Regions from separate parts of the Pelorhabdus rhamnosifermentans genome, predicted to be linked through region 2. Evidence: riboswitches for the same ligand, from Rfam matches in the RefSeq annotation. Region 2 holds a riboswitch; the other holds the start of a gene.

Region 1 (11,486 bases), on a different contig from region 2:
TCAGGAACAAGTATTACCGAATTTCGGGAAACCGACAAAACTGTTCCCTTGATGTTCCGTTTTGATGCAGAATCCAGGAATGACCCCGCCCGCATCAAGGACCTTGCTATTCCTATCGGTAATGGTAAGTATGTACCACTGGACCAAATTGCCAAAATAAGCTTTGACGCGGAAGAGGGACTCATTTACCGCCGCGATTTAAAACCAACAATCACAGTACGGGCAGAAATAAAGCCAGGCGTAACCGGAGATGATGTTACCCGCCAGGTATATGAAAACCTTCATGAGCTGCGTGCCAGCCTGCCCCCCGGTTATGAAATCCAATATGACGGTGCAACGGAAGATAGTATTAAAGGAACACAATTACTCTTAGCCCCGGTACCAGCCATGATTATCACCATTATGATTCTCTTGATGCTTCAACTGCAAAATATCCCCAAAATGTTATTAACATTATTAACGGCACCGCTGGGGATCATTGGCGTTGCCATCGGCCTCTTTGCAACGGGTAAACCTATGGGTTTTGTGGTGCAGCTCGGTATATTAGCCCTATCCGGGATTATTATGCGCAACTCAGTTATTTTAATGGATCAAATTGACCAACATCTCGCTGCCGGTGAAAACTTGTGGGATTCCATCATCAACGCTACGCTAACTCGCTTACGCCCCATTTTGTTGACGGCCGCAGCTGCTATTTTAGCGATGATCCCCTTAGTTTCCAACATATTTTGGGGACCAATGGCTGTCGCCATTGGGGCCGGCTTATTTGTCGCTACCGTATTGACGCTGCTGGTTCTGCCAGTCATGTATGCCACCTGGTATAAAGCTGACCGTTCGCGGAGATAACAGCACTTGCCAAATCAAGTGAGACAACCCGACCGCCTGGTTTCGTTACACGTGCCATTTCGGAAATTACCTGCTGATAATTCGACATATTCCGCAAACCAAATCCGATTGTTACAGCGTTAAATGTATTGCTAGCAAAAGGCAGTTTCAGTGCATTTCCCTGTACTAATTCTATCATCGATCCATAAGGCGTTTTATCAATATTCTCCTTAGCCTTTTCCAACATACTGGCAGAGACCCCGCCTGTCGTAATCCAGTTTTCGTACCAGCCATTTATCATTGGGATCTTTTTTCTGATGCAGAAAAAATTTCTTCTCAATATCACCTCCATATCTATAGCAATAAAAAGGCTGGCTACAACCTTGTGCAAAATTTAACAATTGCATTATAAAATAAGTACATTATAGAATAAGCAAAAAAAAACTGCCGTAATAGAAATCACGGCAGTTTAAAATATTTTGATAATTTATCACGATCCGTTATAATAAATTGGCCATCCTGTACTCGAATTAATCCTCGTCTGACCAAATCTTTTAACTGTCGTGAAACGGTCTCGCGTTTAGATCCCAACATATCTGCCAGATAGGTAATACTTAAATTCAAGTTAATTTTAGTTTCAGCTTCACAAGGAATTCCATAGTCGTTGGATAGCTTCCACAGCTTAGCAGCAATGCGCTTATCTCCCCGCACCGAATTAGAGGTATTTTTTAGTTGCCGATACAGTCGTCTTACTTTTATGGAAAGCGAATCTAAAACAAATTTAGTAAGTGCAAAATCATTTTCCATGACACGCAGAAAGTCTGATCTATCAAAACAGAGGATTTGTGCGTCATCAAATGCTTCACAGTTGATTGAAGCAGAGTGGCCTTGCAAAATCACCTCATTAATAAGCTGTCCTTTATCTAAAATAAAAATGACTTTTTTCTCTCCTTGAGAATTGACTTTATAGAGTGAAACAAGGCCGTTTCCAACAATATAAAGCATCTCCACTTGCTCTTTATCAAAAAATAAATGTTCTCCTTTGGATAGATAACACATCGTTCCACAGGACGACAAAGCCGCAATAGAATCGGGGGTTAATTGCCGGAATACTTCAATAAGTGCTAATGCTTCACTTATGCTCCTATTCATAAATTATCACCAGCTTCTCTATTAACTTTATTTCCCTAGCAATCAGTTGTACGCCTGGATTACCACCCATTCAGGGCAAATTCAAAAAGGGGTATTTGTCCCTTACTAGACAAATAGCCGTTTCCTATATCTTTGAAAAAATTGTTGGTTTATACTATGCTGCTTGCGGTATCTTCTTCATCCTTCATTTTTGATTTAAATATCTTGTAAATCACCCCAAGCATGATAAACCATATCGGTGTTACAAATAAGGCTACACGAGTTTCCTTATTAAGGGCCAAAGTAACTAAAACAAACGCAAAAAATGCCAAAATAATATAGTTAATGATTGGGTACAGCGGCATTTTAAATTTGTTCCTGGCAGCAAGTTCAGGATTTATTTTGCGATATTTTAAATGGCAGATCGTGATAATTGCCCAAATGAAGATAAAGCAGAATGTTGAAATACTCGTAATGAGAACAAATACCCCTTCCGGCATAATATATTGCAGGATAACCGCAATCAAGACGACAATTGCCGAGAACACGGTAGCATTAAAAGGTACTTGACTGGATGTTAACTTTTTCATTGACTCAGGTGCATTATTTTCTTTAGCAAGCGAATAAACCATACGGCTTGTACTGAAAATACCGCTGTTGCAAGCAGATGCAGCGGATGTCAGTACAACAAAATTTACAATCGTTGCTGCTGCTGCAATTCCCACTGCAGCAAATACCTGTACAAATGGGCTTTTAGCCGGACTAATTGAAGTCCACGGATATATGCTCATAATAATAAGAAGTGCTCCGATATAGAAAAGAATAATCCGAATTGGAATATTGTTGATCGCCTTTGGGATAACCTGTTCCGGATTTTTCGTTTCACCGGCTGTTAAGCCAACTAATTCGATTCCGGTAAAAGCAAATACGACCATTTGGAAGGAAAGAATGAAACCGCTTATCCCATTGGGAAACCAGCCGCCATTACTCCAAAGGTTGGCAAAACTGGATGCACCGGCATCGGTAGAAAATCCTTTAATAATCATATATGTACCAATTATAATCAGTGCTAAAATTGCAACAACTTTAATCAAAGCAAACCAGAATTCCATTTCACCAAATACCTTTACTGCAGTAAGATTCATAATCAGTAAAATTACAAGAATCATAAGACTCGGAACCCACTGAGCTATATTGGGGAGCCAGTATTGTATATAAAGTCCGGCGGCAGTTACGTCCGCCATGGCAAGTGAAATCCAACAAAACCAGTAGGTCCATCCAGTAATAAATGCTACTCCATTGCCTAGATAGTCACGTACAAAGTCGACAAAAGAATGATATTTCAAATTAGAAAGCAATAATTCCCCGAGAGCACGCATAACAAAAAAACAAATCGCCCCTGTTATCATATATGCAAATAAAATAGATGGACCTGCCAAGTGAATAGACCTGCCAGAACCTAAAAATAATCCTGTACCAATTGCACCGCCAATCGCAAGTAATTGAACATGACGATTTTTTAGTCCTCTCGATAAATTTTGATTTTCCGCCATACATAAACCACCTTTCGCCTCAAAAAAATACAAAAAGAGACCAAATTATAAATCTGGCCTCAAAAAAAGCAGCTAACTAGCTCTGTCCTTTTACCTGAGAGAGTCACTGATTAAAAATAATCAGCTTGCTCCTTCGGTGCTCTCCATTGAGTCTCTCCAGAGTTTCGTCCAATAATGGTCCTTTTGCCTGAAAGCATAACATCTTCGGCGGATTATAAAATCTCTCTCCCATTATCTTCATCCGAGATTTGATATCAAATTATCAATGCATTTATATATTTTATCATTTATTCTTATAAATGTCAATCTAAAAGGAACATCTGTGTGTTTTATATACACATTTAGATCCGAACAAAATAATTCTCATCAACAGGTCTTCCGGAACCATTTTGTTTCCGACTTCCTATCCATATGTAGTCGCTGAATATGCGGGTTACTATATGAAAAAGGCACCTGCCACCTATTTACATGCATAGGCTAACAGGTGCTTTCTTATTTGTCCCAAACTTTAACTAAACTCGAAAATGGCTAACAGCTTCCTGGAGATCCTCAGCCAACTTGGCAAGACTCTGACTGGATGAGGCGATTTCCTCCATAGATGCCGATTGTTCCTCTGTTGCCGCCGACACAGTTTGTGTTTTTCCAACGGCTGCTTTACTGTGACCGTCAATTTCCTTCACCGATGCTACAATCTGCTGACTGCCACTAGCCATCTGCTGAATAGCAGCGGAAATTTCCTTCACTTGTTCGGATACTTGCGTTACCAGTGTCGCAATTTCCCCAAACGCATGACCAGCCGTAGTAACAACCTCTGTTCCTACTTTAACCTCACGAGTACCTTCGCTCATGGCAACAACAGCTTTATCTGTATCCCCTTGAATCTCGCTGATTAGTGCAGCTATATGCTTTGCTGCGTCCTGTGATTGTTCCGCAAGCTTACGGACCTCTTCAGCGACAACAGCAAACCCTTTGCCTTGTTCTCCAGCTCTGGCAGCCTCAATTGCGGCGTTAAGCGCCAGTAGGTTTGTCTGACCAGCAATACCGGAGATTGTGTCGACAATTTGCCCGATTTCTTTTGACCGTTCACCCAATTTAGCTACAACTTGTGCGGAATTATTTACAGTTTGCTCAATATGAGCCATTTGATTAACAGCCTTATCCACCGACTTATCACCATCGGTTGCCTTTTCAGCGGCTTGAGATGAATTACTGGCTACTTGATTGGCGCTAGCAGCTACTTGCTGGATACCAGCTGACATCTGCTCTACCACAGAAGATGTTTCGTTTACGGCATTTAATTGTTTTTCTGCACCTTGTGCCACATCGCTAATAGAACCTGCAACCTGATTAGCAGCTTGAGCTGACTGTTCAGCGCTGGCAGTCAGCTCTTCCGAAGAAGCCGCCACTGTTTCAGCTGATTCATTGACCTGTTTCAAAACTGTACAGAGTCTACCTCGCATACTTTGCAAAGCATCTGCTAATTGACCAATTTCATCTTTTCTAACCAATTTTCGTGGTTTATCACGAAAATCTCCGTCTGCGAGTTTCTTGCAAATTAATACCATTGTATTGAGCGGCTTGGTTATCATTTTGGTAATATAAAAACCACTTAAAAGTAACATTACGAAGGATATAAAAATATCACCAAAGGTAATCTGTTCAGCTTTTTCAAATGATGCCTTGTTATCGGCATCGACTTGTTTTGACAATTCAATGGAATACTTCGAGAGATCAATGCATCGATTAAGAGCTTCCGAGGCTAATGAATCGACCGTAGCCGTATATAATGCATAAGCTTCTGCATTTTTATTTTGCATTGCTAACTCAATAACCTTATTTCTTGCTTCACGATATTTTTGCATAGACATCTTAAATCCGGCCAATTTTTCCTTAGCTGTAGAATCTAAATTAGACTTATCAAGCTCGGCTAGATTATCATTAAAGTTTTTTACCCGCTCATCAATAACTCTTTTCAATTCTTGCTTTTTTTGGTTATCCGTTGTGAGCATCATTTCCATTATTTCTTGATTTACCTTATTAACATGAGCATAGTTTTCGTTAATAAGCGCAATTGGCACTAATTGATCTGCATACATTGTGTTCATACTGACGTTTGATTGTTGAAGATAATAATAACCAGTATACGCGATACTACTCATAGATAGCAATGCGATAAGAATTAGGATGCCCAATTTAGAACTTACTTTCATGTCATCAAAGAATCTCATTAAATCTCCCCCCAGTCTTAAAACATATAACTATGTCAAATTTCGACATGAAGGACCATTGTCCTCTGCCAAAATATGTAATATTAATAAATATATTTTCTCTCCATCGTCACATTATCTAAAATAAATTTTTGTAGCCACCCAGGCATCAAAAAAACCCCTGCATCACCTGCAGTATAACGCAGGAAATACAAAGGTTTATAAGCCTTCTAGTGGTGCGCCCGGCAGGATTCGAACCTGCGCTCACGGCTCCGGAGGCCGATGCTCTATCCCCTGAGCTACGGGCGCTCAATTGACACAGATAGTATTATACCATAACTATCTGTATCTGTCTAATTTTTATTTGGCATCAAGCGGCTCATGGCAATAGGGACAATTCCGCCAATAACGATCCACGTCCCGACCACAATGAGCACATTTCGGACGAAGTGTATGCCCGCAATAAGGACAAACCTTAAATTGGGCTTTCACTTCTTTACCACACATGGTACAAGTAAAAGGCTCTTCAAGAACGGTTGCATCCACATCAATCGTATTGTCATCAGGATTTTGTAAATCCTTTTTTTTACGGCCAAAAATAAAGTAAAGCGGCACAAACAAAAACCACAGGGAAGTTAATGAGCCTAACATCCAAACAGCAACACTGCCCAAACTACTGCCACGCGATTTTGCATCTCGATAAATCCAATAGGCAAACAAAAGACCAATCAAAAATGAAATGTGAATCATATCTGTCACTCCTTAACGAGCTAACGACCCTGTTTTCTACATTTCATTATACCATTAGACAAAATAGCTAAGCAAACATAAAAACAAATTTTACATATGCTCTGCCAAAACCTGTTTTTTCGTTTCCTGCCCCAAAAGAAGAACGATAAGTCCTATAACAGCTAAAACAATCATAAACATCGTAAATATCCAACCTATACCTGTTTGCGGCAACAACCAACCCACAACTGCCGGAGCAAAAATCCCACCAATACGACCAATACCAGCCGCCCAACCTGTGCCAACTGCCCTGACTGTCGTCGGATAAAGTTCCGGCGTATAAGTATAAATGACACCCCAGGCACCTAAATTGAAAAATGACATAGCACAACCCCAGCCTATCACGGTTACTGCTGTACTGCTATGACCAAATCCATACGCCGCTACGGCACTACATAACAAAAAGGTGGCGAGTGTATTTTTACGACCCCAGCGATCTACCAGCACTGCCGCAGCAAAATAGCCCGGTAGCTGAGCTAAAGTAATCATCAAAACATATTCAAATGTTTTTACAATAGCCAAGCCCTGTCCAACCATGAGCGATGGCAACCACGTAAAAATGCCGTAATAAGAATAAACCAGACCAAACCATAATATCCACAATAAAGCCGTTCTTTTCGCCAGTTTAGGCTGAAATAACAAACTGAACGACGAAGCCTGTGAAGTAAGTGATGCCGCCGCGCTGCAATCTCCATTCATCGCAGCTTCTTGATATTTTGGCGGCTTTTTTCCGCCAAGTCTTTCAATACGACTTACAATATTATGAGCTTCCTCATAGCGGCCTTTTTGCAACAAATAACGTACAGATTCGGGTACAGAGCGCCAGATCCAAAAAACATAAAAAGCAGGCAGAGCTCCCAAAAAAAAGACAGCAGACCAACCGAAAGCCGGAATCACCAAGTAAGCAATAAGCGCGGCAATAAACCAGCCTACAGCCCAAAAACTTTCCAGCAGTACAATAAACCGTCCCCGCTTGGCTGCCGGAGAAAATTCACTCATGAGTGTCACAGCTACAGGCAATTGACCACCCAAACCAAAACCAACAAAGAACCGAAAAATCATGAGGGACTCATAGTTCCAGGCTAGACCACATAAACCTGTTGCAATACCATAGGTCACGAGTGTGGCAGCAAAAACTTTACGCCTCCCCCATCTTTCAGCAGCGGACCCAGCTAATACAGCCCCAAGCGCCATCCCGACTAACCCAATGCTGCCAATATAGCCAACAGACTGAGCTGAAAGACCCCACTCTTTTGCAAGAGATGGCAAAACAAAAGCAACCAGTCCTGTATCTGCAGCATCAAACATCCACCCCAAACCAATAATGAATAGTAAGCGATAATGAAAGGAATTTACTGGAACTGACTCCAGCCGAGTAAGAATATTCATATTTCCTCCTATTTCAAACTGTCTTGTCACGTGTAAATACATTATAGCAAATAAATAATCAGCAGACAATATTAAAAGCAGTCCCTTAATTATGGGCTGCTTAGTATACTAACTACATATATGCCGTTAAGTGATAAGTATGTCCGAAAAAACATTATCTTACTTTCATGATTGCATTTCCACTCATTTTGCTAACAAGCTGCAATCATGCAGCTTGTTTTTTATACGTTGAAGCTGTTCTTCTGAACGAACAAGCAAGGTATGAAGATGAACACCACCTGTAATAAGCGAAAGGGGCTCAGCACGAGTCGTGGCTAGTTTATCGACAAAACTACGAACATCAAATAGATTGGTTAACATCAAATTGGCTTTAATCTCACCATACACAGGATGTTCAACAATAACATCCAAAATTTGGGCTCCTTCTTCAATCATAACGACAAGTTCTTTTTCGAGATCTTCGGCGTTATGTTTACAAGCAATCTTGACTTCCAATGACTGATCAGCAACAGACGGAATGAGATATCCCTGCGGCGTGGCATAAATATCTGAGCCAAGAGCCCGTAAAATAGCAATATCATTGACTATAACTTGACGGCTCACAGCAAATTCCCGTGCTAAAACAGCACCAGTCAGCGGCATTTTATTACTGCATAATTTTTCAAGTAGGGCCTTGCGCCTATTTTCCGTATTCAAAACAAGTCCTCCTTTGCCGTATCCATTATACATCTAAAGCCAAAGCATGCAATTCATTGAGTAAGTTTCGTTCACCAATAACAATTAATATATCACCCGGTTGGATGACTTCCTTATGTTCTGGCGTCGTAAGTAATTGTTCACCCCGCTTAATTGCCACAACAATGGTACGAAACCGTTCCCTAATGGAATTCTCCGCCAAAGATTTACCAATAAATGATGAATTCTCTCCGATTGTAATTTGATGAATATCTAGATTTAGTTCCTGATTATAAAAAACATTTTCCATTAAGTGCGAAATATCCGGTTTAATCATGGCTGTAACCAATTGACGCCCCCCCATAACAGAAGGAAAAATAACGGTATCAGCTCCAGCACGTTTCAATTTTTCTTCGGCCTCTGAACGATCAGCCCGAGCCACAACTGTAATAGCTGGATTTAGACTTTTTGCCGTTAACGTAACATAAACATTTTCAGAATCATGAGGCAAAGCAGCAATAACTCCCCGTGCCCGAAGCACACCAGCAGCAATAAGCACCTCATCTAATGTAGCATCACCATGAACAGCAAGAATTTTCTTATCAACCAATTGTTCATAGTTTGTGGCATTAATATCAATCACAACAAAAGATTCCTCTTCTAGCTCCAACTGCTCGATCGTACTACTTCCTACCTTGCCAGACCCACAAACAATAATATGATTTTTTAAACTAGCGATTTTCCGATTCATACCCTTCCTCCCAAACAAATCTTTTAATTGGCCTTCAATAGACATAGTAATAACAAGTGAAAATGTGTAATAAGCCATACCAACGCCTGTCATAATAAGGCCAATGTCAAATATACGCCCCCATACTGTCTTTGGCACAACATCACCATAACCAACAGTCGAAACGGTAGCGGCCGTCAAATAAACTGCGTCAATGAACGACATATTTTCAATTCCCATAAAACCTAACACACCAATGATTTGAATGGATACAAATAAAATAATAGCGATCTTTAGGCGTGTCAGACTAGGCTGCTCCCATGTCACATGCAATTCCCCCTTGCCTATTGATTAAAAATCATTGATCCGCCGCTTTTGTTTTCTTGTTAAAGAGGAAAATACTTTTCTGCAACGAAAATCAATAAAGAAGAGTTTATTTTTTTATTATACAACAACTAGGGAGGGTTAACAAAATAATGAATGACGAAAATCGTCAGTGGCACACAAATACAATCGGTAAAAAAGTTGTCGATGCTTTACAAAAAAATCGATTTTCCGCAGCCTATTTTCCAACTGCAGCAGAAGCGGCGCAGGAAATTCTGAAATTAATCACCCCTACTGATACCGTAGGGTTTGGTGGTTCTGCAACAGTAAAAGAAATTGGTCTCTTAGACGAATTAACCAAACGCGGCAACACACTATTTAACCATGGCCAAAGTGGTCTTACACCAGAAGAATCATTAGATATACGACGTAAAGAACTCACGGCGGATGTCTTTCTAACAAGCACCAATGCCCTAACACTCGATGGACAGCTTGTGAATGTCGATGGCTCAGGAAATCGCGTGGCAGCCATGATTTTTGGACCAAAAAAAGTCATTGTTGTCGTCGGAATTAATAAGGTTGTCAGCGATACGCATGAAGCTTATAAGCGTATTCAATACGAAGCCGCTCCCATCAATAATAAGCGTCTCAATAGGCCCAATCCTTGCACAACAAGCGGCATCTGCATGGACTGCCAAGGCCCTTCGCGTATCTGTAATGTCACGACGATTATAAAAAAGGCTTTACCACAGACACCGACTTTCATCTTCGTCATTGGCGAAAATCTCGGTTTCTAAACAGGAATAACCAATAAAAAACAAACTACCCAAATGAGTAGTTTGTTTTTTATTGGTGGGCGATGACGGGATCGAACCGCCGACATCCTGCTTGTAAGGCAGGCGCTCTCCCAGCTGAGCTAATCGCCCATGAATGGTGACGCGTATGGGATTCGAACCCATGAAGCCGCCGTGAAAGGGCGGTGTCTTAACCGCTTGACCAACGCGCCATTTAATTGGCTCCTCGAGTAGGACTCGAACCTACGACCGATCGGTTAACAGCCGATTGCTCTACCAACTGAGCTATCGAGGAACAACATATAATATTATATCACACCGTTTATTATATTGCAAGTCTTTTTTATGGTTTTTGTTTAAACACCTTTTAGTATCCTTTACGAAAATTTTTCCATTTTCGTCAGCTAGACACGACCACTGGAATTGGCTTGCCTTGATATAATACCAAGTTTTTTCTCATTTGTAAATAGAAAAAACAGGAACTTCTCATTTTATGTTAAACTTAATTGAAAAGACCTTTCTTGGCAATACTTTTAAGGTCAACAATCACTAGGAGGAATTACAATGGATGAACGCATAAAAATGCTCGCCAAAAATCTTATTCACTATTCCACAGCACTTCAAAAGGGTGAAAAAATATTAATTGAAGTCTTTGACGACGCCATTCCTTTGGCACAGGCTCTTGTTGCCGAGGCTTATGAAGTAGGCGGACTACCCTTGGTCTCCGTCTATAACAATCGACTGCAACGAGAAATACTGCTAAAAGCCTCACCTGAGCAGATGAAGTTAAATGCCAAATTTGAAGTACAGCGCATGCAGGAAATGCAGGCCTACCTTGGCATCCGAGCCAGTTATAATGTCAGTGAACTTGCTGATGTTCCTGCGAAGCAGCTACAAAATTACCAACAACTCTGGTCTAAACCGGTTCATTCGGATATTCGCGTTCCCAACACGAAATGGTGCGTACTACGCTATCCAAATGGCGCTATGGCTCAATTAGCGAATATGAGCACAGCGGCTTTTGAAGATTTTTACTTTAACGTCTGTAACCTTGATTATGGACGCATGG
Region 2 (11,486 bases):
AATAGCACTTCAGTGTGCATTCCTTGTCTGGCGAATTGTACTCCTGTATCATTTGCGCCAGTTAAATCGTCAGCAATAATGATCATGGATTTGGCTTGTTCGTTCAAAAGCATCAGGTCCTTTTATTGTATATAGTCTGGGCATACTTAATGCGTTGTCCTGTGATGTTTTAAGGCCATACGAGAGTGATGGACTCTTTCAATGGCCGCGTCGCCGATGTCGAGGGCTAGTTTGACATAGAGAATGTCAATGACGATGAGTTGAGCGATGCGGGAAGTCATGGCATCAGACCGCATTTTCGTTTCTCGAGTACAGCTTAATAGGTAGGCAGATACGCTGTTTGTAATGCTAGAATTGATAGAGCTTGTAACGGCACAAGTGTAGCAACCTTGTCGTTTGGCTAATTCTAACGTGTAGAGAATATCTGTTGTTTCACCGGAATGACAAATAGCAAAAAAAATTTCATCAGCTTGTGCTACAGAGGCCGCAATGGTCATGAGATGAGAATCACTATAGGCATTGATTTTTAGCCCTAATCGCATGAGTTTATGCATGGCATCTTGGGCCACGACACCAGAAGCGCCCAGACCGATGACGTGGATGAGAGAAGATTTTTTGAAATGCTCCGCCATGTCTTGTAAGGCCGAGACAGAAAGCTGTTTTTCTAAATCGGCAATTCCTTGGACAGAAGAATGAATGACTTTTCGAATAATGGCAGGCAAATCATCTTGATTCTCTACTTCTTCATAGATAGGGCGAATCTCATTTTCGGCTAATTCTTTGGTGAGAGCAATCCGGAACATAGCATAATTTTCGTAGCCAAGTAATCGATAGAATCGAATCACTGTGGCATCACCCACTTGACAGTGTTTGGCCAGTTCGTTAATGGGGATAGTCAGTGCTTCTTGTGCATGTTGCTGCAAAAAGTGTACAATGCGTTCATGGGCCGGTGTAAAGCGATTACTTTGCAATCGAATGCGTGTAAACAGAGACAAATCTATCACCTCCAACGTCCGGAGAAAATCTTCATACATATCATGAATGAAAAATAATTTCTCCACAAAGGATATTTGACGTTCTTTTTAAATTCCCTCTTTTTTTTTACTTTTATAAAAAATAGTGATTATTCTGATACGGAATTTTATACGAAGATACTTATATAATTACTCGACGTGTCTTAATAATGCTATAATAGAAACCAAGTAAGTTATTTAAGGATAGAAAGGAATGAGAGCGATGGGAAAATTTTCAATGGTATCGAGATTATTTATCCTTTGTGTCATGACTGTATTTATTTCTATTTGCAGCATGTATAGTTTGGTTGCAGCAGCACCGCAAGATGCCAAAGAAATGGTTGTTACAGCCTATCAAAAAATGTTGAATTTTAATAATTACCATATGGCATTAGACTCTACTGCAACGATGTCGGTTCAAGGAAAAAATATTCGTATGGCAATGGAGGGTGGATTTGATATACAAGCGAAGCCCATGCTAAGCAAAGGGGATATGAACATTCGTGTTTATACGGATTCTAAAACATTAGATAAAAATCTTGTGCAATACATAGAAGAATCCGGTAATCAGATCATCATTTATTCTAATGTTGATAATTCTTGGATTAAGCAGAGTTTTCCTAAAGAAAGTGTTGATTCCCTTCGTGATTATGGGAGTTATATAAAAGCGATTAAGAGCGCTGAAATTGAGAGTGATGACGATAATTCAACGGTAATTCGTGTTGTTGCAAGTGGCGAAGTTTTAAAAAATACGCTGAAACAAAAAATGGCGCTTATGGGAATGAATAAGCTTGTTGTATCAGATGATTTTTTAGCAGATATTCAGGATCTATCCTACTCCATAACCATTGATAAGAGCACGGGTAACATTTCCGCGAGCCATATGGATTTATCTGACTTTATGGCTCAATTTGGTACTCATATGGCTGATAAAATGAAGACGACAGAAAAGCAAAAGCAGGCTATAACAGAAATGTTTCAAAATATGAAATTCATCATGGATGTTACTTTTTCACAGTATAACAGTGCACCCGATGTCGTGATTCCACAAGATGTAAAGGAGCGGGCTGTTGAAAAAAATGTTCAATCAAGTAAGCTTTTAAGCGGTCCACAGGTGACGCAATCATAAAAAAATAGTGCCCTCTTTTCTTTAACAAGAAAAGAGGGCACTATCCAGTTTTCAGTTTTTTTTATAGGCTGGTACTTGCGGATGGAAGAGACGGATGAGCCACAGAAAGGCTAAGGCACCAAGTGTTGAAGCAATAATGGAACCTATAATGCCGTAGACTGCAAAGCCTAGCATGCCCAACAGAAAATTTCCAACAAATGATCCTACTAGGCCGACAATCAAGTCGCCCCAAATGCCAAATCCATGATTGTGTGAGATAGTTCCTGCTAGCCATCCGGCAATAATGCCAATGATCGCACCGACGATCCAGGATGTCATATAAAAACCTCCTTATTTATTTTTGTTAGTATGCTTTGTAACCAAAAAAGTTATGTAATGGAAAAAAAAGTGGCAACTGTGATAGAATAAGTAAAGAAGAATGGGAGATATCCATGAGGAGCTGAATGATTTTGACACAAGATATTCATCAAAATGTAACGGATATGGCAGAAGAACTGATTAAACTTCGCCGTGATTTTCATAAATATCCAGAGCCGGGCTGGACAGAATTTCGTACGGCCTCGATTGTTGCGGAAAGATTGACTGCCCTAGGTTATGAGGTGAAGTTAGGTGATGCCGTTATAAAGGAAGAGGCCATGATGGGGGTTCCTGATGCTTCTGTGTTGTTAAAGTGTAGAAAGCAAGCTGAAGAACAGGGAGCCAGTGCCTTTTATCTGGATCAAATGGCAGGTGGGAAAACGGGTGTCGTGGGTATTTTAAACACGGGAAAAACCGGTCCAACGGTTGCTTTACGCTTTGATATGGATGCCAACGATGTTGTTGAGGATGAAGCCATAACTCATCGGCCTTGCCGCGAGGGGTTTCGATCGGTACATGATGGAGCCATGCATGCTTGCGGTCATGATGGGCATACGACGATTGGCCTGGGGCTGGCTAAGCTGCTTATGTTGCTGCGTCATGAACTTTCTGGTACGGTGAAACTTGTGTTCCAGCCAGCCGAGGAAGGCGTTCGCGGAGCTCGGGCCATGGTGGAATCTGGTATTGTTGACGATGTGGACTACGCTATTGGTTTGCATCTTGGTACGGCTGCAAATCAGACCGGGCAGTTTGTGTGTAGTGCAGGGGGATTTTTAGCTACGACGAAGCTTGATGCCTGTTTTCATGGTAAGCCCGCTCATGCTGGTTTTGCGCCGCAGGAAGGACGCAATGCCTTGCTTGCAGCTGCAACAGCTTCTCTTCATTTACATGGTATTTCGCGGCATGGTGCAGGGATGACACGGGTAAATGTCGGCATTTTACAGGCTGGGACTGGGCGCAATGTTATTCCGCAAGATGCTCTGTTAAAACTAGAAACACGGGGTGAAAATTCAGCACTTAACGAATATATGCAGCAAGAGGCTACTCGTATTATTCAAAGTTCTGCTGCCATGTATGGCGTGGAGGCACAAATAACCAAGATGGGTGCCGCCTTAGGCGGTCATGGCAACGAGGAACTGGCCACTGTATTAAAGTCAGTGGCTGAATCATCGGGATTGTTTAGCCAGGTTGTCACTCAAGCAAATATGGGTGGCAGTGATGATTTTACTTTTTTTATGAATCGCGTGCAGCAACAGGGCGGGCAGTCTGTTTATGCTTTGCTTGGATCTGATTTAGCTGCTGGACATCATAATGGTTCTTTCGATTTTGATGAATCTATCCTTACAAAGGGAGTAGAAGTACTCGCAAGGAGTATTTTAGCTTTAGGAAAAGAATAATAAAAACTTTAGCTATTTCTGTTGAATAATTGATGAAATTGTTCTATAATAAAATCTGTTTTATATGTACTTTTTACAACTACATATGTGTTTTCGGATGATATTTGCGGAAGAGTGGCTTAGGGCCCACCGAAGGAGTAAAACTCTCAGGTACTTTGATTGTGAAGTAGAACCGTAAATGGACGAGACTCTGGAGAGATCCTGATTTAGGACGCCGAAGGTGAAATACAGTAATCGTAGATTGCTGACAAAGCTCTCAGGCAAAAGGACAGAGACAAAACCAATCCAAAGAATACTCGCTATCTTTGGAAGTGTAGCAATGAAATGCCTAAGGGTATTTATTGTTGTTTGTCCAGAGTCAAATCATCTTATGATTTGACTCTTTTGTTTTGATGCGCATGAAAATTCGGGTTGCAGAGTACAGGTGTAGACAGTGAGCTTTAAGGAAAAGAAAAGGAGAGAAAAATTTTATGCGTAATCGAGGCTTTAAAGTTGTAGCAGTCGGACTCGTTGCTTTATTTATGACTGGAATATTGGCGGGGTGCGGAGGTTCATCATCAAAGGATGTTAAAATCGGGATTTTGAATGAAATGACAGGTGGCAATGCTACTATGGGTACATCCGCTGCCAATGGGGCGAAAATGGCCATTAAAGAGGCCAATGCCAAAGGCGGTGTGCTTGGTAAACAAATTCAGGGAGTTGTTGCTGATAATAAAAGCGAGCCTTCTGAATCGGCCAATGCCATGACGAAATTAGTCAGTCAGGATAAGGTTGTGGCAGTGACAGGCGTATTTTCTAGTTCTGATGCCATTGCAGCTGCCAGTGTAGCTGAAGCAACGAAAGTTCCTTTTATTGCTGTGGGTGCTACAAATCCCAAAGTAACGCTTGATGAAAAAACGAATAAAGTAAGAGATTATACCTTCCGTGTTTGTTTTATTGACCCCTTCCAGGGAACAGTCGGTGCTAATTTTGTATTGAATACGTTGAAATTGAAACAAGCTGTGATGTTAGTTGACAACAGTAGTGATTACAGTAAAGGTTTGGCTAGCTTCTTTAAAGAGGCTTTTGCGAAGGGCGGCGGCACTGTATTAGGTGAAGAAGCTTATTTACAGAAAGATCAGGACTTTAAGACCATTTTAACGAAGGTAAAAGCCTTAAATCCAGAAGTGATTTATGTCCCTGGTTATTATGAAGAAGTCGGTAAGATTGTAAAGCAGGCTCGTGAGCTTGGTATTACTGTACCTATTATTGGTGGTGATGGCTGGGATTCACCGAAACTCGTTGAAGTTGGAACGGCTGCGGCTTTGAATAATACTTATTTTACGAATCACTATTCTGTAGATGACACGAGTACTGCTTCGCAGGATTTTGTTGAAGCTTATAAGAAAGAATATGGACAGGCACCAGATGCTTTGGCTGTGCTTGGCTATGATGCTGCTAATGTTCTGATTGATGCCATTCAGCGGGCGAATAGCACAGAACCTAGTAAAATTCGCGAAGCACTTGCTGCTACGAAAGATTATCCAGCTGTGACAGGGCCCACGACGCTTAATGATACACATGATGCTGTTAAAAACGTCGTGATTATTGAAATGAAAGACGGAAAACAGATGTTTAAGGAAACAGTTAAGCCATAATGTAAAAAGCAATTTGTGTTACATCGATAAAAATAGGCTATCCTTCTTTTTTAGAGAGAAGGATAGCCTATTTTATGTAAAAGAATTATATCGCTAATGCGGCAGCACCTTGAATAAAAGAAAATGAATCAATTTCTTTCCATTTTAACTTATATTTATAACAAAAATGTGACGTCTATTATTACCTTTTGACATAATTTTGTCACAAACTTAGTATAAAATGGTATTAATTCAGGAGGTGCAAACCATTGATTATATTATGTTTTCTTTTCGCTATTGCATTGCTGGACTTTCGTTACCTATAGACTCTAATCTTTTTTTTCTATTAATGGATCCTATACTAATTCAGAGCAAACTTAGGCTAGCTTTATATTTTCAATCAGCAGCATGAATCTAATTGTAATTAGCATGAGATTTTACACTAATCCAGTATATATTAACTACTTATGAACTCAACTTTCACACCTAAAACAGTCTCTTGCAGTCTGAGAGGTCTGTTTCTTTCATTATATGATAAGGCCAATGTTGGCTGCCTTGCCCAGTTATATCAAGGCTTGTTTATTTCTTACTGCGAAAGTTGGAGTTAATGATATTTCAAATGCTTTACAAATGCATTACAAATAACTTAATTCGATGTAATTATTAAATACGAATTAGGGAGATGAGCATCATAGAATTACTCGACTATGCAACAGGCATCTTTTTCGGTTTAGTTATAGTAGGAATCATTTTCTCCATGATTTATAAGTTTCTTGGCAGCGTAAAGTGGATATTAATCTTTATTGGTATGTTTATTACTTTCGCACTATATCATAACTATCCTACGTTCACTATAATTCTAAGCAGTATTATTATTGTACTTACTATCATGCCCAAATTTTTTCCGGAAATATCACATAAGAATTCTAAATGTTTGAATTACCACATCCACTGGACAGACTAAAAATCACTTTAAGGAATGGCGCAAGCCCCCGCTCTATGAGAATGGAAGCGGGGGCTTGGCGTATTTTGTCACAAAAAGCTGACGGTTCGAAATATTTTTTAGGTGGAATTTTTTCTGGAGTTAGCTGATATTTGCCGCTTGCTCAGGGGCTGATGCATGGATTCGTAAAAAAGAGCAGTACTTTTAATGCGTATGATTCAACAAGTGACATGCGTTTTAGAAGAGAGTTCTAGCCTCTTTTCTAAAATGCTTATTTTATAACACAATCTAATCAAGCCTTTCTAAAAAAAATGTAATTTAAATGTAGTTTAAATTACATTTAAATGTATTTCGAATGCAATTCAAATGTATTGTTTCGTTATAAGAATTATATAAGTGAAAGGGGTCTGATTCTATGGCTGTGTTAATTCAAAAATTTTCCAAAACAAGTACGCGGATGGAAACATCAATTAGAAACAAAGATGGATCTTCAGATTCTTTATTAAATCAAAATAAACAAGATTCAAATACTGGACAAGATTTTGATTTAAAAGAAAAATTGAATTCTGTTGATGCTGTTACACTCGAGATACCTGAAAACATAATAAAGCAGCATCAAATTTCCACACAACAATCAACCGCCATTCAAGAGGGTAGATCTTCGCCGCAAAGGGAAACTGTGAATAGCAATCCATCTTTTGCATTGTCATTGGCTCAGGATGATCAGAATATTATTAACTGCTTAAAAGATGATTGGTTAGAAGAAGCGGAAGATGTAATTTCTCAACGCTATGGACTAACAGGAGATGGATCAGATTTAAGTGTCGTTTTGGAGAATAATCCGGAGGCCTATCTTGCTTCTACCAACTTTGAATTCGGTTCTGATGGAAAAGCGTACAATGAATCTTTACATGTTGTTGTGCCAACTGCCCTTCCTTCCACGTTGCCTAACGGCGGAGAAGCTCCAAATTACGACGATCGCGTTATAACCCACGAAATGGTTCATGCGATTATGGGGCGAACGATGAATTTTGAATCTCTGCCTACTTGGTTCGCAGAAGGAACTGCAGAATTTATTCACGGAGCTGATGAAAGAGTAGCAACGGATTTATCCCGTAAGGGTGGTGGAATAGAAGGTGCGGCAGCCATTCAAAATGCATTAGGTGATGGAACCAATAATACTTGGGTCAGTGATTCTTTGCATTACTCAGCCGCCACTATGGCAGTGCGTTACCTACATAAGCAGATTGAGGCGGCAGGTCATAGTGGCGGCATTAAAGATTTATTAACGAATTTAAAAAATAATCCGACGGAAAACCTTGATCAGGCTTTAAGCCATGTCTCTAACTACGCTAACACACATGCATTTATTACTGATTATGTAACAAATGGCAATGGAGAAAAATTTATTCACAACCTAGATATTGCGGGTGAATTTCAAAACGCAGTGAACGATGGAGATACTGGAGGAATAGGTGGAGAAGCTGCAGACAATGGCCCTGTCAGAACAGCCAAGTCAGTCATTCCAGATATTTATGATCCTACGAATACACCGTTAAAGCACTTCCATGTAATTTGGCCTGCATTAGATCCAAATATCGCCTATAATACGCAAAAGCAACTAAGTACGAATCAGAAGAATAACCCATTGAATTCTAAGGCATTTAAAAGTAAAACACTTGGTACACATATAGATGTTGCTAAATAGCGAAGTCAACGCGCACGACTGCTTTACTGAGTTATACTTTTGGTAGTTGAATTTTTGTTTTGTTCTTGAAGTCGTCTGTGTATCAACACAGGCGACTCCTTTTTTCCTCATGAATATCAAGTAAATTAGTGGCCCCCATTTCTCCTAAAGGGGATGTTTGCTATCAAAAAAATACCAGAATAAAGTTAACGTGAACGTTTATAAATTTAAAAGGGATGATTCTATGAAAAGGAAATGTATTTTAATAATCGGATTTTTATTTTTCTTCGCTTCAGTAGCATTCGCAGCTACCATTGAAAGTAGTGAAGACTATAAGGGCACAAGAACCTATTTTGTTATCGACACTGAGTCATCAAGTATCTTTAATTTCAGCAACCATTACCAATTAATCACAATATTTAGCTCGGTCTATGAGAAAGGTAGTACCATCGCGTTAGAAAATTTTACGTTACAATATGATACGTCTCAGTATGATGTCATATCCATTCGCCCCATGATAAAATTCAATGTAAACGGGAAGAGTTGGGAAATAACATCGGCATCTTCTGGTACTTTTACTAGCGACGGTATCGCTCAATTTACCTGGCTTCTTCCTGGTTCTCTAATCCAAGCTTTACTAGACACGAAAAAAGATGTTTCCGTAAAATTTTTTTATATTACATCTGAAGGGGAGCGCTTTAGAGATTATACTATACCTTACAAAATCATTGCATCTGTGCAAAACATGTATTTACAAAAAGTAGAACCCATAAATTCCGTATTGGTAAAATAAACTAGTAATTTTCTGAAGAAAACCACACTTTAAATGTCACTTTCTTTCCTTGTGACCTGGATGACTGAAAGATAATAGCGCCAGAAGGCAAGGCTTTAACAGAAAAATTTTACTCTGGTGGACCTGTTTCTTCAAGAGGCGGGTCTTCTTTTTGTTGCGGCATATCATTAAACTTAAAAATTCTATTCATATCGTATTGCAAGAAAAAATATCAAAATTATGTAAATAAATCAATAAATTAATAAATCAATTAATCAAATTAAATTTAAATGGGTTTCAAATCATCATATTATATAATATGCCTTAATTATTTAGTGCATTCTTTTACAAAATTCTTCAACAAATTACAATAAACTACAATAAATAGGGAGGGAGACAATGTTTATGTTATGTTAAGCAAAGAAAAGACAATGATATGTATTATTTGTTTTTGTTGCATTTTATTTGATATGAATATTGGAACTTGCTCAACGAATGTCGATACTTGTTCAATTTATGAAGAAACATTGTGGATCAGTTTAGATGTTACGCCGGAGCAGAGAAAACAAATTGACGAAATCATTGGAGAAGCAGGTCATGATGTAAAAAATATTCAAAAAAAATCCGTAATCACCAATATGTTTGACATTATGGAGTATGAAAGTCTTCTTAATGACAGACGATCACGCGTAAATGACGATATCATGCAAGTACTGTCTGTAGAACAACAAAACATATTTGACAGCCAGTTAAAAAAGCAACGGCAATTACAAAACATATCAACGGCAGGGTTACTCAATTTAGACTTTTCTGAGAAACAAGAGTTATTAGTTATTCAATCTTTAATGCTCTCACAAAAACAAGTTTGGTCTATTGTTTCAGATAAATCACTCTCATGGGAAGTCAGAAGAAAGAAATTAAACAATATCAATATATTTGCAAATTTAACTCCCTTACTGACTAAAACACAATTAAATGCTTTAAGCTTATGGGGCCAATCACTAAAACTTCTTCAGCGTCAACAGTTATAATGAAATTTATAAGATGAGGTGCGTGTTAATATATATGGAAATGGCATTGGCTTTTCCTAAAGTAAACAAAACAGCGATACTTTGCCCTGGTGCTATGCTTGGGGAAAATGTTGAAATTGGTCATGGCACTATCATTGGGAAAAACGTTATTATCGGAAATGGTACTAAAATTGGGGCATACGCGGTTATCGATGGTCAGACAACGATAGGAAAAAACTGCGTTATTCATTCACATGTATCCATTGGTTCTGAATCGTCAAATCCAAATTTTAAGGATCAGCAAGGTTCTGTCAGAATAGGTAATAATACACAAATTCGTGAATATGTTACGATTACTAGATCTATTGGAAGTGGACAAGAAACACAGATTGGCTCGAATTGTCTATTATCAGCCTATAGTCATGTTTCTCACAATTGTATTATTGGAAACTCTGTGATCATGTCGAATGCTGTAAATCTTGCAGAGTACGTGACCATTGAGGATCGTGCAACAATCGGCGGGATAACAACTATTCATAGCTATGTAAAAATCGGAAGGGGCGTTATGGTAGGCGGTATTTCTAAAGTCGTTGAAAATATACCCCCTTTTCTTATGGTTAGTGGTAATCCGGTAAAAGCTTTTGGCCTTAATAATATTGGTATGAAACGCGCAGGTATTATTGAAAAAAATCGCCGAATTTTAAAGAAAGCTTATAAAATTTTGTACTTTTCTGGACTGGAACTTTCTCATGCCATAGAACTATTAGAGCAACAACCTATTTTGTGTGAAGAGCTGGAATGTTTCATGACATTTTTACACAATAATCATGGCGGTATTTGTAGCGTAGCCCATGAATCAAAGACCAATTTAAAACAAGCTAATGGGTAAAATACTATTTGTTTTAAATTGGTAAATATAATTGTGCTTGATCTTTCCGAACGATCAGAAATTATCTTAAATAATAATTCCGACTTTTGCAAGATGAACTCAGATAGCTGAGTTCATCTTGCAAAAGTACAACAGCATACTGGTATGCTGTTTTGGATAAAGTTTATTAATGACAAGTGCAACTCGATGATATTCGTAATGTTGGCTCGGCATGGTATTACTCTCGAAATATTTCCGGACAGTATTGCGAGAAATGCCAAGTCCGTTCCTACAATAGATATTTACATATCTATTGCAAAGGATTGGAAATTAAGCTGCTCCGGTTTTCGTGAGCAACAACAATCTTTTTGGCTCACTTTTATAATAGCATTTATACATCTATATAGTTGATCTGACCGGTAGGGTGTGTATAGATCTTTAGCACGTTTTTATAGTAATGGAGAGGTGTGAACATGAAAATTCTTTTAGTAGAAGACGAAGAGTGTTTGTTAGAAGCGGTATCCCATATTTTGAGGGAAAAAGGTTATAAAGTTGATCAAGCGGTGAATGGGGATAAAGGCTTAGACATGGCGCTCAAAGGTGACTATGATATTTTAATTGTAGACTATATGCTTCCCAAACGGGATGGCATGTCGCTCTTGCGGGAATTCCGTAGTTCCAATTTGGACACGCC

The links. Region 2 has a riboswitch for glycine ahead of Ga0466249_RS18010 (ABC transporter substrate-binding protein). Riboswitches for the same ligand answer to the same signal wherever they lie in the genome.
Positions count from the first base shown of each region.
Region 1: it holds a riboswitch for glycine, as region 2 does, so the genes downstream of both, Ga0466249_RS21325 (amino acid permease) here and Ga0466249_RS18010 (ABC transporter substrate-binding protein) in region 2, are expected to answer to the same signal.

Region 1 is NZ_JAHGVE010000026.1:3,244-14,729, reverse strand. Features, by position in the region: gene Ga0466249_RS21340 (efflux RND transporter permease subunit) at 1-846, shown strand, start outside; gene Ga0466249_RS21335 (class I SAM-dependent methyltransferase) at 803-1,165, opposite strand; gene Ga0466249_RS21330 (Crp/Fnr family transcriptional regulator) at 1,285-1,977, opposite strand; gene Ga0466249_RS21325 (amino acid permease) at 2,127-3,509, opposite strand; glycine riboswitch at 3,582-3,674, opposite strand; glycine riboswitch at 3,675-3,750, opposite strand; gene Ga0466249_RS21320 (methyl-accepting chemotaxis protein) at 4,022-5,737, opposite strand; tRNA gene Ga0466249_RS21315 (tRNA-Arg) at 5,951-6,025, opposite strand; gene Ga0466249_RS21310 (zinc ribbon domain-containing protein) at 6,077-6,466, opposite strand; gene Ga0466249_RS21305 (MFS transporter) at 6,557-7,894, opposite strand; gene Ga0466249_RS21300 (transcription repressor NadR) at 8,078-8,590, opposite strand; gene Ga0466249_RS21295 (potassium channel family protein) at 8,616-9,626, opposite strand; gene Ga0466249_RS21290 (lactate utilization protein) at 9,776-10,420, shown strand; tRNA gene Ga0466249_RS21285 (tRNA-Val) at 10,474-10,549, opposite strand; tRNA gene Ga0466249_RS21280 (tRNA-Glu) at 10,555-10,629, opposite strand; tRNA gene Ga0466249_RS21275 (tRNA-Asn) at 10,637-10,712, opposite strand; gene Ga0466249_RS21270 (aminopeptidase) at 10,982-11,486, shown strand, end outside.
Region 2 is NZ_JAHGVE010000017.1:87,082-98,567, forward strand. Features, by position in the region: gene Ga0466249_RS17985 (four-carbon acid sugar kinase family protein) at 1-107, opposite strand, end outside; gene Ga0466249_RS17990 (MurR/RpiR family transcriptional regulator) at 147-1,004, opposite strand; gene Ga0466249_RS17995 (DUF6612 family protein) at 1,237-2,142, shown strand; gene Ga0466249_RS18000 (GlsB/YeaQ/YmgE family stress response membrane protein) at 2,194-2,460, opposite strand; gene Ga0466249_RS18005 (amidohydrolase) at 2,586-3,896, shown strand; glycine riboswitch at 3,994-4,068, shown strand; glycine riboswitch at 4,077-4,178, shown strand; gene Ga0466249_RS18010 (ABC transporter substrate-binding protein) at 4,367-5,533, shown strand; gene Ga0466249_RS18015 (flagellinolysin) at 6,871-8,163, shown strand; gene Ga0466249_RS18020 (hypothetical protein) at 8,387-8,935, shown strand; gene Ga0466249_RS18025 (hypothetical protein) at 9,325-9,945, shown strand; gene lpxA (acyl-ACP--UDP-N-acetylglucosamine O-acyltransferase) at 9,980-10,813, shown strand; gene Ga0466249_RS18035 (response regulator transcription factor) at 11,266-11,486, shown strand, end outside.